DNA from 3 places in the Agrobacterium sp. genome. Region 3 is predicted to be linked to each of the others. Evidence: predicted binding sites of a transcription regulator. Region 3 holds the regulator's gene; each other region holds the start of a gene.
The links. Region 3 encodes LexA, which represses DNA repair genes until DNA is damaged. Its sites were predicted from a motif close to TGTTCNNNNTGTGTTCNG; they were not measured.
Positions count from the first base shown of each region.

Region 1: recA (recombinase RecA) is a predicted target of LexA. The motif match lies at 1,821-1,838, and genes of this name have one in related genera.
Region 2: AC5I5B_RS03450 (putative DNA modification/repair radical SAM protein) is a predicted target of LexA. The motif match lies at 1,777-1,794, and genes of this name have one in related genera.

Region 1 covers NZ_JCABZP010000002.1:48,692-52,886, reverse strand. Annotated here, with positions in the region: gene alaS (alanine--tRNA ligase) at 1-440, opposite strand, end outside; gene recA (recombinase RecA) at 671-1,762, opposite strand; gene AC5I5B_RS01270 (carbohydrate kinase family protein) at 2,009-2,950, shown strand; gene AC5I5B_RS01265 (pseudouridine-5'-phosphate glycosidase) at 2,980-3,903, shown strand; gene AC5I5B_RS01260 (OmpA family protein) at 4,087-4,195, opposite strand, start outside.
Region 2 covers NZ_JCABZP010000003.1:263,369-267,563, reverse strand. Annotated here, with positions in the region: gene AC5I5B_RS03460 (glycosyltransferase family 4 protein) at 1-1,013, opposite strand, end outside; gene greA (transcription elongation factor GreA) at 1,102-1,578, opposite strand; gene AC5I5B_RS03450 (putative DNA modification/repair radical SAM protein) at 1,800-3,032, shown strand; gene AC5I5B_RS03445 (UdgX family uracil-DNA binding protein) at 3,032-4,195, shown strand, end outside.
Region 3 covers NZ_JCABZP010000010.1:128,352-132,546, reverse strand. Annotated here, with positions in the region: gene kdsA (3-deoxy-8-phosphooctulonate synthase) at 1-308, opposite strand, end outside; gene AC5I5B_RS07190 (VOC family protein) at 308-1,186, opposite strand; gene lexA (transcriptional repressor LexA) at 1,398-2,120, shown strand; gene AC5I5B_RS07180 (glutathione S-transferase family protein) at 2,521-3,198, shown strand; gene AC5I5B_RS07175 (ComEC/Rec2 family competence protein) at 3,218-4,195, opposite strand, start outside.

The DNA.
Region 1 (4,195 bases), on a different contig from region 3:
GAGAAACCGGCAATCTTCTTCCAGAGGTTAAAGGCCTCGTCGTCGGTGTGATAGACAGTCACCAGCAGACGGTTGCGGTCGATGCCGAATTCCCTGGTGATCAGGTTCCAGGCATGGGTGATCGCTTCTTCCTTGAAATAATCGCCGAAGGAGAAATTGCCGAGCATTTCGAAGAAGGTGTGGTGGCGGGCGGTATAACCGACATTGTCGAGGTCGTTATGCTTGCCGCCGGCGCGCACGCATTTCTGCGCCGAAGCGGCCGTGGAATAAGGACGGCTTTCAAGACCGGTGAAGACGTTCTTGAACTGCACCATGCCGGCATTGGTGAACATCAGTGTCGGATCGTTGCGCGGCACCAGCGGGCTGGAGGGCACGATCTCATGTCCGTTCTTCTTGAAGTAGTCGAGAAAGGTCGACCGAATTTCATTCACACCGCTCATGCCCACACACCGCTCACAGCTGGAGTCCATCACCGCCACCGGAAACGATGGCTATATTGCAAAATCACTGGCTTTTATCGTCCGCATCCTGCCCTGTCCAGCCATGGAGGCGAAGCAAGACATATAGGCAAAGAAAAAGGGCCGCGCGAAGAAAAATCGCACGACCCTTTTGATCTATACCAGCTCGACGAAGTCTCCGGACGGCGACATCAGGACCTTCGCGGAATGCATCAGCCCTCGTCGCTGCCGTCGTCGCCTTCACCGGCATCCGGGCCGCCATTCTGCAGGAAGCGGTCGGCGATCAGACCTGCATTCTGGCGCAATGCCAGTTCGATCTCATTTGCCGTTTCCGGATTGTCGCGCAGGAAGGTCTTGGCGTTCTCACGCCCCTGCCCCAGACGCTGGCTGTTATAGGAGAACCATGCACCGGATTTCTCGACGATACCGGCCTTCACGCCGAGGTCGACGAGCTCACCGGTCTTGGAAACACCCTCGCCATACATGATGTCGAATTCCACCTGCTTGAAGGGCGGAGCCATCTTGTTCTTGACGACCTTGACGCGGGTCTGGTTGCCGACAACCTCTTCGCGCTCCTTGACGGCGCCGATACGGCGGATGTCGAGGCGAACGGACGCATAGAACTTGAGAGCGTTACCGCCTGTCGTCGTTTCCGGCGAACCGAACATGACGCCGATCTTCATGCGGATCTGGTTGATGAAGATGACCATGCATTTCGACTTGGAGATCGAAGCGGTCAGCTTGCGCAGCGCCTGGCTCATCAGGCGGGCCTGAAGACCCGGCAGGCTGTCGCCCATCTCACCTTCGATTTCCGCCCGCGGCGTCAGCGCCGCAACGGAGTCGACCACCAGGACATCAACCGCACCGGAACGCACCAGCGTATCGGTGATCTCAAGTGCCTGCTCGCCCGTATCCGGCTGCGAGATCAGAAGGCCCTGCAAATCCACGCCAAGCTTGCGGGCATAGACCGGATCGAGCGCGTGCTCGGCATCCACGAAGGCGCAGATGCCGCCCTTCTTCTGGGCTTCCGCAATCGTCTGCAGCGCCAGCGTCGTCTTACCCGAGCTTTCCGGGCCATAAATTTCAACGATGCGCCCCTTCGGCAAACCGCCGATGCCGAGCGCGATATCCAGGCTGAGAGAACCCGTCGAAACGGTCTCCACCTCAACCACATTTTCATTGGAACCGAGCTTCATAATCGATCCCTTGCCGAACGACCGTTCGATCTGGGAGAGCGCCGCTTCCAGTGCCTTGCTTTTATCCACCGATTTATCCTCTACGAGACGCAAAGAATTTTGTGCCATCCGAACCACCTTTAGGTTATTGAAGCCGCACAGGCAATGAAGCAGTATGGAAACGGTATGTACTCTATTTGTTCTCATTTCGCAAGGCTGAGCCAGCATATTGAAAACAAATAGCGATAAGTAGTTTGTTCTGCTTTCGTTTTTCCGTGCCCGGCCCATCGCCGCAAACCGGATGCGAGGTCAGGAAGACGTCAGTTTAGGCCGAATCGTCCGGTCTTTCCATCCGCCAAAGAGGGAAACGCAAGCGTGAAGAAAATACTCGTTCTGGGCGGCGCACATATCGACCGGCGCGGCATGATCGAGACTGAGACGGCGCCCGGCGCGAGCAACCCCGGCTCGTGGATGGAAGAGGCCGGCGGCGGCGGTTTCAACGCCGCGCGCAATCTCTCCCGCCTCGGTTTTCAGGTCCGCATCATTGCTCCGCGCGGCGGTGACGTGACAGGCGAAGCGGTGGCGGAGGCTGCGAAGCAGGCGGGCGTTGAAGACACGCCCTTCACCTTCCTCGACCGCCGCACGCCAAGCTACACCGCCATTCTGGAGCGTGACGGCAACCTCGTCATCGCGCTTGCGGATATGGACCTCTACAAGCTCTTCACCCCGCGCCGCCTGAAGATACGCGCCGTGCGGGAGGCGATCACTGCGAGCGATATCCTGCTTTGCGACGCCAATCTGCCTGATGATACGCTGACGGCGCTCGGCCTCGTTGCCCGCGCCTGCGAAAAACCGCTGGCCGCCATTGCCATATCGCCCGCCAAGGCGGTGAAGCTGAAAGCGACGCTCGGCGATATCGACGTCCTCTTCATGAACGAGGCGGAAGCCCGCGCGCTGACCGGCGAGACGGCGGCCAATGTCCGCGACTGGCCGGATATTCTGCGCAAGGCCGGGCTTTGCGGCGGCGTCGTTACCCGCGGCGCAAGCGAAGTCGTTGCCTTCAATGGAACGGAAAAAGCAATCCTCCACCCGCCTCTCATCCGCGAGGTGAAGGATGTCACCGGTGCGGGCGACGCCATGGCCTCTGGTTATCTCGCCGCCATCGCCGAGGGAAAGACGATTGCGGAGGCCTTGCGACAGGGGGCGGCCGCGGCGGCCATCACCGTGCAGTCCCCCTTCGCCACCTCGCATGAACTATCAAAAGACAGTGTCGAAGCCATGTTGGGGCTTGTTCCCCAGGCTGAAATGCTGGCATGAACCCGCTTTTGAAAACTGGAACAGATGCCATGACCCGCCCCATCTCCCCGCTCCTGCCCATCGTCTATTCTCAGGAAGTCGCCGCAGCCAAGCAGCGCGGCGCGCCGATCGTGGCGCTTGAATCGACCATCATCACCCATGGCATGCCCTATCCCGGCAACATCGAGATGGCCGAAAGCGTCGAACAGATCATCCGCGATCAGGGTGCGGTTCCGGCCACCATCGCCGTCATTCACGGCACGCTGCATATCGGTCTTGAGAAGGACCAGCTTGAGGCGCTTGCCCAGACAACCGACGCCATGAAGGTCTCGCGCGCCGATATCGCCTTTGCCATCGCCGAGCGCCGCACGGGCGCGACCACGGTTGCAGCCACCATGATCGCCGCCGCCCGCGCCGACATCCGCGTTTTTGCGACAGGCGGTATCGGCGGCGTGCACAAGGGCGCGGAAGAGACCTTCGACATCTCCGCCGATCTGACCGAGCTTGCCAAGACCGGCGTGATCGTCGTCTGCGCCGGCGCGAAAGCCATTCTCGATATTCCGAAGACGCTGGAGGTTCTCGAAACCAACGGCGTGCCTGTCGTCACCTTCGGGTCGGAAGAATTCCCGGCCTTCTGGTCCCGCTCTTCCGGCCTGTCGAGCCCGCTTTCGCTCAATAGCCCGGCGGCGATTGCCAATTTCCAGGCAACCCGCGAACAGCTGGGCATCGACGGCGGCATGCTGGTGGCCAATCCCGTGCCGGAAGCAGACGAAATTCCGCGCGAGGAGATGGAAATCTACATCAACCGCGCCATCTCGCACGCCGAGCGCGACGAAGTCACCGGCAAGGAAGTCACCCCCTACCTGCTCGGCGATATTTTCCGCCTCACAGATGGCCGCAGCCTGGAGACCAATATTGCGCTGGTGCGCAACAATGCGCAGCTTGCTGCTGAGATCGCCGTGGCGCTGAACTGAAGAAAAAATCGTCTTCTCAGTCATCCTCAGGCTTGATCCGAGGATCCACGATGCGCTCGCAGGAATGGATCCTCGCCTCAAGGGCGAGGATGACGGTGTGAAAGCAGAAGGCCTCGCAACCAACAAAAAAGGCCCGGAAAGCTTGCGCTTTCCAGGCCTTTTCTTTTCAGTTCCTGAACCCAATCAGTTCTGTGCGACCGGCTTCACCAGCGGCGTCACACGGCGGATGGTGACGCGGCGGTTCTGCTGTTCCGGGCCAAGTGTCTGAACCTTCAGGTAACGCTCGCCATAG
Region 2 (4,195 bases), on a different contig from region 3:
GCTTCTTTTTCCAGCGGAAAAGTGCTGCGCACATGCGCAAGTCCGGCACTTGCGTGGGCTTTGGCCAGAGCAGGATCGGCGAGATAGGTCTTTATCGCGTCTCTCAGCGAGGCATAGTCACCCGCATCGACAACCGCCCCGGTCTCGCCCGTGACGATCATTTCCTCGTAAGCGCCGGCATTACTGGCGACAACGGCCGTCCCGGAGGCCATGGCTTCGAGCGGTGTCAGGCCGAAACCTTCATTGCGGGATGGGGCGACATAGAGCGTCAGCCGCCGGTACCAGGGCTTGATGTCGTCAACTTCGCCCTGAAATACGATGCGGTCGGCAAGGCCGGCTGCGGCGACATCGGCCTTGAGCGCATCACCGAAGGCCTTGTGTTCCGCCGTGACGCGGCCGGACACTACAGCTGTCCATTGCGGATGGTTGGGCAGAAGTTCGATCATGGCGCGCACAAATAGATCGGTGCCCTTCTGGTGGCGCACGCGTCCGAAACAGCCGATCAGATATTGGCCCGGCAGGCCGGTTGCCGCGATCGTATCTTCCGGACCGGTGGCCGGGTGGAAAAGGTCGGTATCGACGCCATGCATGACGACGCGATGGGGCACTTCCAGGAACGAGCCGGAGCGGGCGTTGGTCGCAACCACGGCATCCATCTTCGAAATCAGAAAACGGGTATAGGCGGAATGCCGCCTCTGTGCCGCGGAGGTAAAGAGCAGCTTCACCTTCATGCGCAGCACATCGCGCATCAGAAGACCCGGCAGCATTTCGAGGTTGCGGCGGGCATGCCAGATGCGCGGGCCACCCTGCGGGCCGTTTTGCCAGAGCCGCGACAGATCGCGGAAACGCACATGCGGCAGATGCGGCGGCAGGCCGGGGCCGATGGTGGCCACCTTCTGTCCCAGCCGGTTCTGCACCGGTATCAGCTGGACGATGGTGGAGGTGACGCCGGAGAGCCTGCGCTTGAAGTTCGGCGCAAGCACCTGCACATCTTTCAGACTGACGTGGGACAAGATGGGCTTCCGTCTCTACGGCTGGTTTGGAGATTCAATACGTCAAAAAGCAATGCGCCCGTGTGGGGCGCATTGCACGTCGGGGCAATCAGCCCCACTGTACCGCGAGAATCTCGTAGCCCTTGGCGCCGCCGGGCGCGTTGACTTCGATGCTGTCGCCGACTTCCTTGCCGATCAGGGCGCGGGCAATCGGCGAGGAGATGGAGATGCGGCCAGCCTTCACATCGGCTTCCTGGTCGCCGACGATCTGGTAGGTTCGTTCCTCGTCGCTATCTTCGTCGATCAGCTTGACGGTGGCGCCGAACTTGATCTTGGAACCGGACATCTTGGACAGGTCGATGACTTCCGCGCGTGCGGTCAGGTCTTCGAGTTCGGTGATGCGGCCTTCATTGTGGCTCTGGGCTTCCTTGGCAGCATGGTACTCGGCGTTTTCCGAAAGGTCGCCATGGGCGCGCGCTTCCGCAATTGCCTCGATGATACGGGGACGCTCCTCCTGCTGGCGAAAGCGCAGCTCCTCCTGCAGCTTGACGAATCCACCCTGAGTCATCGGTACTTTTTCTACCATTTTTTTATCCTTCGCATTCCGGTCGCTTTACTTGCAGACACAAAAAGAAACAGGTTCCGGAGAGGAACTCCGGAACCATGCCAAAATCATAACTGAGCCGACTATATCAGAAGACGACAGCGAAATGCCAGCAAATTTGAGGTGTGAGTATTTCCTCATTCAATCAAAGGCTTGACTGCCATTATTGACATTCTTCAATGGAACATATAGTGAACATTGCTATGAAGAAGTCGATCAGGCAACGGCTGGCCATTCTCTCCGACGCGGCGAAATATGATGCCTCCTGCGCATCGAGCGGCACGACAAAACGCAACTCCGCAGTGTCAGGCGGTCTGGGCTCCACGGAAGGGTCGGGCATCTGCCATGCCTATGCGCCGGACGGGCGCTGCATTTCGCTCCTGAAAATTCTGCTGACCAATTTCTGCATCTATGATTGCGCCTATTGCATTAACCGCTCTTCCAGCAATGTCGAGCGAGCGCGGTTTACGCCAGAAGAAGTGGTTTGGCTGACGCTGGAGTTTTATCGGCGTAACTATATCGAGGGGCTGTTCCTGTCCTCCGGCATCATCCGCTCCTCCGATCACACGATGGAAGAGATGGTGCGCGTGGCGCGTGAACTGCGCGTTACCCATGGTTTTCGCGGCTATATCCACCTGAAATCCATTCCCGAAGCGTCGCCCAGGCTGATCGAGGAGGCGGGGCTTTATGCGGATCGTCTTTCGATCAATATCGAATTGCCGACCGATAGCGGCATTGGCCGTTTCGCGCCGGAAAAGCAGCCCGCCAATATTCGCCGCTCCATGGCCGATATCCGTTTGAAGATCGAGGAGGCGGGGGAGCCGACCGTCCGGACACGCAAGACCAAGCGCTTTGCGCCGGCCGGTCAGAGCACGCAGATGATCGTGGGGGCCGATGGCGCAGACGATAGCACCATTCTCTCCACCAGCGCCCGGCTTTATGGCAGCTACGGTTTGCGGCGCGTTTATTATTCGGCCTTCAGCCCCATTCCGGATTCGTCGAAGAACCTGCCGCTCATCAAGCCGCCGCTCATGCGTGAACACCGGCTTTATCAGGCCGACTGGCTGTATCGCTTTTATGGCTTCGACATCGGTGAGATAACCGCGATCGGGGGCGATGGCATGCTCGATCTCGATATCGACCCGAAGCTCGCCTGGGCGCTGAAGCATCGCGAGCGTTTCCCTGTGGACGTCAACGTGGCGGATCGGGAAATGCTGCTGCGCGTGCCCGGTTTCGGTACGAAAACGGTCGCATCCATTCTGTCGTCGCGACGGTTCCGGCGGTTGCGGCTGGAGGATATCGCCCGCTTTGGTGTTTCCCTGAAAAAGGTGAAGGCCTTCATCGTCGCAGAGGGCTGGACGCCGGGCAAGCTGACCGAGCGGCCGGATTTGCGGGCGATGTTTGCGCCGCAGCCCGAGCAATTGTCGCTCCTGTGATGTACGGCCCGGTTCTGGAAGGGCGGGGTGATTTCGGCGAGTGGCGCGATGCCGCCCGCGCGGCGCTTGCCGCCGATATTCGACCCGAGATGATTGACTGGCGGTTGCGGGATGACGGGGCAGGGCTGTTGGATTTTGCCGGCGAGCCCTTGCCGGCGGCCGGTTCTGGGTCCGGGCAGGTTTCCGTTCCAGCTTCGTTCGTGGCGCTGGCGCAGGCCGTCATCTGTCATAGCGATGCAGGCCGTTTTGCACTGCTTTACCGGCTGTTGTGGCGGCTGAGGCAGGATCGCGCACTGTTGCAGTTCAAGTCCGATCCGGATGTTTCAGAGGTCCGGCTGCTTGAGAAATCCGTCAGACGCGATTGTCACAAGATGACTGCTTTTGTCCGTTTCAAGGAAGTGCCCTTGCCTCAGGGGCAGGGCGGGCGGCGGCGGTTTATTGCCTGGTTTGAGCCTGACCATTTCATCGTCGAGCGCACGGCCGCGTTTTTCCAGCGGCGGTTTACCGACATGGACTGGCTGATCGCCACGCCGAAGGGCTCTGCACGGTGGGACGGAAACGCGCTGGAGACATCGCGGGAAGCGGCGGAAAAGCCTGATCTGACGGACGAGACGGATGAACTCTGGCGGACCTATTATGCCAATATATTCAATCCGGCCCGCCTGAAGATCAAAGCCATGACGGCGGAGATGCCAAAGAAATACTGGAAGAACCTGCCGGAAGCCGATCTCATTCCCGGTCTGATTCTCGGAGCAGAGGCGCGGGTGCTGGAGATGGCCGCCAAAGCGGCAAGCCAGCCGCAGCCGTTTCACCACCGCCTGCAGGCTGCGGCCGCTGCACGGGAGACGCCGCAACCGGTGCCGGATGGTACGCTCGCGTCGCTGGCGCGGGAGGCGGGCCATTGCACCCGCTGCCCCCTGCATTGCAACGCCACGCAGACGGTTTTCGGCTCTGGCCCAGAGGATGCGAACATCATGATCGTGGGCGAGCAGCCGGGCGATCACGAGGATCTCGCCGGCAAACCTTTCGTCGGCCCGGCCGGCCAGCTCTTTGACCGGACTCTCGCCCAAATCGGCATCGAACGCAAAAAGCTTTACGTCACCAATGCCGTCAAGCACTTCAAATACGAAACGCGCGGCAAACGGCGCATTCATCAGCGTCCG
Region 3 (4,195 bases):
ATGTCGGTCAGAACAGGAAAGCCGAATTCCTTCTTGAGATCAGCGAAAACCTGCATCGCACTGTCAAGGCCGATGCCGCGCTTGCCGGAAAGCGAGGTGCGGTTCGCCTTGTCGAAGGAGGACTTATAAACGAGCCCGATCCCCAGCTTGTCGCAAAGCTCCTTCAGGATGCCAGCGATCATGAAAGCATGTTCCCGGCTTTCCATCTGGCAGGGGCCGGCGATCAGCGAAAAACGCTCGGTATTGGAAAAGGAAACCTTGCTGGCGCCGTCGCCGGCGGTGACTTTGAGATTGTTCGTAACGCTCATCATTTTTCCTCGAAGGCGAAGGCAACGCCCTGACCAGGTGCTGCGGGCACCACCAGGCGACCGCCCGCTTTTGCGCAGGACACGCCATTAGCAGCAAGCGCCGCCTCTGTCACGGCAAGATCGTGTGACGAAAAGACGATGCCCGCACCGCGCAATCCGCCGCCTCTCCAATCAGGAGTATTCGGAGCCTGTCCGCTGAAATCAGGTTTTCCGGTCAATCTGATGCGCGCATTGCCAGTCGCGAAAACCATATCACCATCCGGAGATATTCTGCCCTCACAACCAAACACCGTTTCGATCAAGCGCGCCGCGTTCGGATCATCACCGGAGAACAGAACGATTTCACTGAGGCCGGAGACACCGTTGGCATGGCGCTCCAGCACTGTTCGATCGCCCGGCAGGGCCTGCAGCCGCTGACAACTAAACAGAAAGAAATCCGCCGCCCCGCTTGCCGCAAAAGCCAGCCGGAACGCCGCCTCGCTTTCCGATCCATCCGGCATCCGCACAGGCCGCGAAAACTGGAACACATCGCCCGCTGACACGCCAGACGTCAGAAACCTGTCATGGTCGGCAAGGGCATCTTCGGTTTTGGCGACAAGAGCCGAAAAACCCTCCCGCCCGTCACGTTGCCGGAAGGCCCTGTCCCTGCCCGTGAACACATCTCCCCTGTCTGCCGACGCATTATATTTAGCCGGATCAGCAATTACGAGCGGCTCCAGATAGGTCCCGTCGGTAAAAAAAACACAGGCATTTCGGGTGCCGAAAGGATGCAAAGCCTCCGGTGAGACCGTAAATCCAAGGCTGGCGAGACGTTTCGCGGCAACGCCGATATCCTGCACCGGCAGAACGAGATGATCGACGCTATGGGATTTCATCATGACCTGTTTCCTGCGCTGGCACTCCGCCCGGACATGCCTGGACGATTTGGGCCGCAGAAAAGCACAATCGTAGGCCAAGAAGCAAATCATCAAAACAACAGATAGCAGCTTCACGAAATTTTAGGGGATTGCGGAACACATATGGAACATATAGTGTTCGTTCTGTATTTGTTTCGCGACTTCCACTACGATTCTAAAGGGTGTTTTCCTCATGCTCACGCGCAAACAGCAGGAATTGCTTCTCTTCATTCATGAACGAATGAAAGAGTCCGGCGTGCCGCCATCCTTCGATGAAATGAAGGACGCACTCGATCTTGCCTCGAAATCTGGCATCCACCGCCTGATCACCGCCCTCGAAGAGCGCGGGTTTATTCGCCGGCTACCAAATAGAGCGCGAGCGCTGGAAGTCATCAAGCTGCCTGAGGCCTATACGCCGGGTGCAAGGCCGCAGCGCGGCTTTTCGCCGAGCGTCATCGAAGGCAGCCTTGGCAAGGCCAAGGCGCCGGAAGCGGCCCCTGCCCCCAAGACGCCGGCCAATGATCTCGTCGGGGCCGTCACCGTGCCGGTCATGGGCCGCATTGCCGCCGGTGTGCCGATTTCCGCCATCCAGAACAATACCCACGATGTGGCCGTGCCTGTTGATATGCTCGGTTCGGGCGAACATTACGCTCTTGAGGTCAAGGGCGACTCGATGATCGAGGCCGGCATTTTTGATGGCGATACCGTCATCATCCGCAATGGCAATACGGCGAATCCGGGTGATATCGTCGTAGCGCTGGTGGATGATGAGGAAGCCACCCTGAAGCGTTTCCGTCGCAAGGGCGCCTCCATTGCGCTCGAGGCGGCAAACCCAGCCTATGAAACGCGTATTTTTGGACCGGACCGGGTGAAAATCCAGGGCAAGCTGGTAGGGCTGATCCGCCGTTACCATTGATTCAAGGCATGGGGCCGCAATTCCTTTTGCTGCGGGCACCATCAAGATTATGGCGCTCCCCTTATGGAGCATTGCAGCTTGCTCCTTGGAACGATGCGGCTCTGCATAAGTGAGAAACGACATCGTCTGGCAGGTCCGCACATCTTTTATCGCGAAGGCCAGCAGGCAGCGGTAAGAAACAGATGATTGAAAATGAGCATCCTTAATTTCGTTGAGAAAGGATGCAGGTCATCAGTCTCGTCGCGGTGTGTTTCGTCGTCATCTCCGAATGGTGACGTGCAGGTGCTTCTTTTCTTCCTGCCCCACTCATCAATGCGGCTTATGGGAGCCATGGATTATTTGCAATATTCCTGGGCCCATCCGCCGGTATAGAAATGCGCATCATATCGGGGAACACGCCATGTACGATCTTTATATCGCCAACAAGAACTATTCCTCATGGTCACTGCGGCCATGGGTATTGATGCGCACGCTCGGCATTGCTTTCGATGAAAAACTCGTTCCCTTCGGCGAAGGCGTTTCCTTCTCCACCTTTTCGCCAACCGGCAAGGTGCCTTGCCTCGTTGATGAAGGCGTGACGGTTTGGGAATCGTTGTCGATCGCCGAATATCTGGCGGAGCGACATCAGGGCGTCTGGGCGAGCGACAAGCAGGCAAGAGCCTGGTCGCGTTCGGCTGCGAGCGAAATGCATGCGGGCTTTTTCTCGCTGCGCAATCTCTACCCCATGTCGGTCGGCATTCGCGTAAAACCGAAGGGTGGTGATACCGGGCTAGCGGCCGACATAAAGCGCGTTGATGCGCTGTGGAGCGAAGGCCTGGCAAAATTTGGCGGGCCCTTTCTTGCCGGCCAGAAATTTACGGCGGTCGATGCCTTCTTCTGCCCGGTGGCTTTCCGTTTCCAGACCTATGGCGCGGAACTTTCGCCCGCAGCGAAAGCCTATTGTGACCGGCTGCTCGCCCTGCCCGCCATGCGCGAATGGTACGAGGCCGGACTGAAGGAAACCTGGCGCGACGCGGCGCATGAAGAGGAAATCGGCGGGATCGGCGAATTGACGACGGATCTGCGCATCAAGGCCTGACGATCCAGGCTGGCGGCCCTCATTGTGGTGCCGCCAGCAACCGCGTGACGGCATCAGGGACCTCATGGTCAAAACGGCCGCTTTTCCAGTCGTAATAGCGATGTTCGCTCCAGGGCCTGTCCATGCCGGCTATCGCGGCGCGCAACCTGCCGACTACCGCTACCTGATCGCTGCCGGCAAAGTCTATTTCCAGTGAACCGATCCGCCGCAGGATATCGCGGTTAAGCAAGAGTGCGCCCGAGCGGCATTGGGAGAAGGATGTTCTGCGGGAAACGACGACAATATCGGCGATATCACAAGCCTTTCCGGCAAATCGACCATCTTCCAGAACGATGATCCATTCGCCGCTTCCCGCGCGTGCGGCACACCATATGCCTTTGCTGCAGGTGAAAATACCGGGCTCCGCGTCTCTCAGGGCCACCGTCATCTGCCGTGTAACCGCCCTCATCTTTTCCGGATCAAGCTTCGCCTTGGTCAAAGCCACGGTGGTTGCCGCAGCCTCGCTCTTGAGAAAGACCGGCGGAACTGGCTGTTCCGGCAGCAGCAGTGCCCTTTGCCACTGGTCATAAACGAAACCCTGCGGCCGTGTTTTCGTCGTGTAGGCTTTGCCATCCTCCAGCAGCGCCACCAGCATGCCATCCTCATGAACAAGCAGATGAGGCGGATTGCGATAGGCCGTGGCCGCCGACAGGCCAAAGGCGAGGACCAGAAACGGCAAACCAAGAAGCGCCAGCCGGCTGCGTAACAATGCCAGCAGCAGAAAACCAACGGAGGCAAGCCCCAGGAACCAGCCATGTGGCCGCCCCGTCGCAGCGCTTCCTCCCCAGGAGGCCACCTCCCGGGAAACTTCGATCACGAGAGCCATACCGTAACCCATGACCTTGAGGAACGGAGCATCAAGCCCGAAAGGCATCAGCAGCATGGCGACAAGGCCGAAAGGCATGACGATCAGCGACATGAGCGGCATGGCGGCCAGATTGGCAAAAAGTCCATAGGT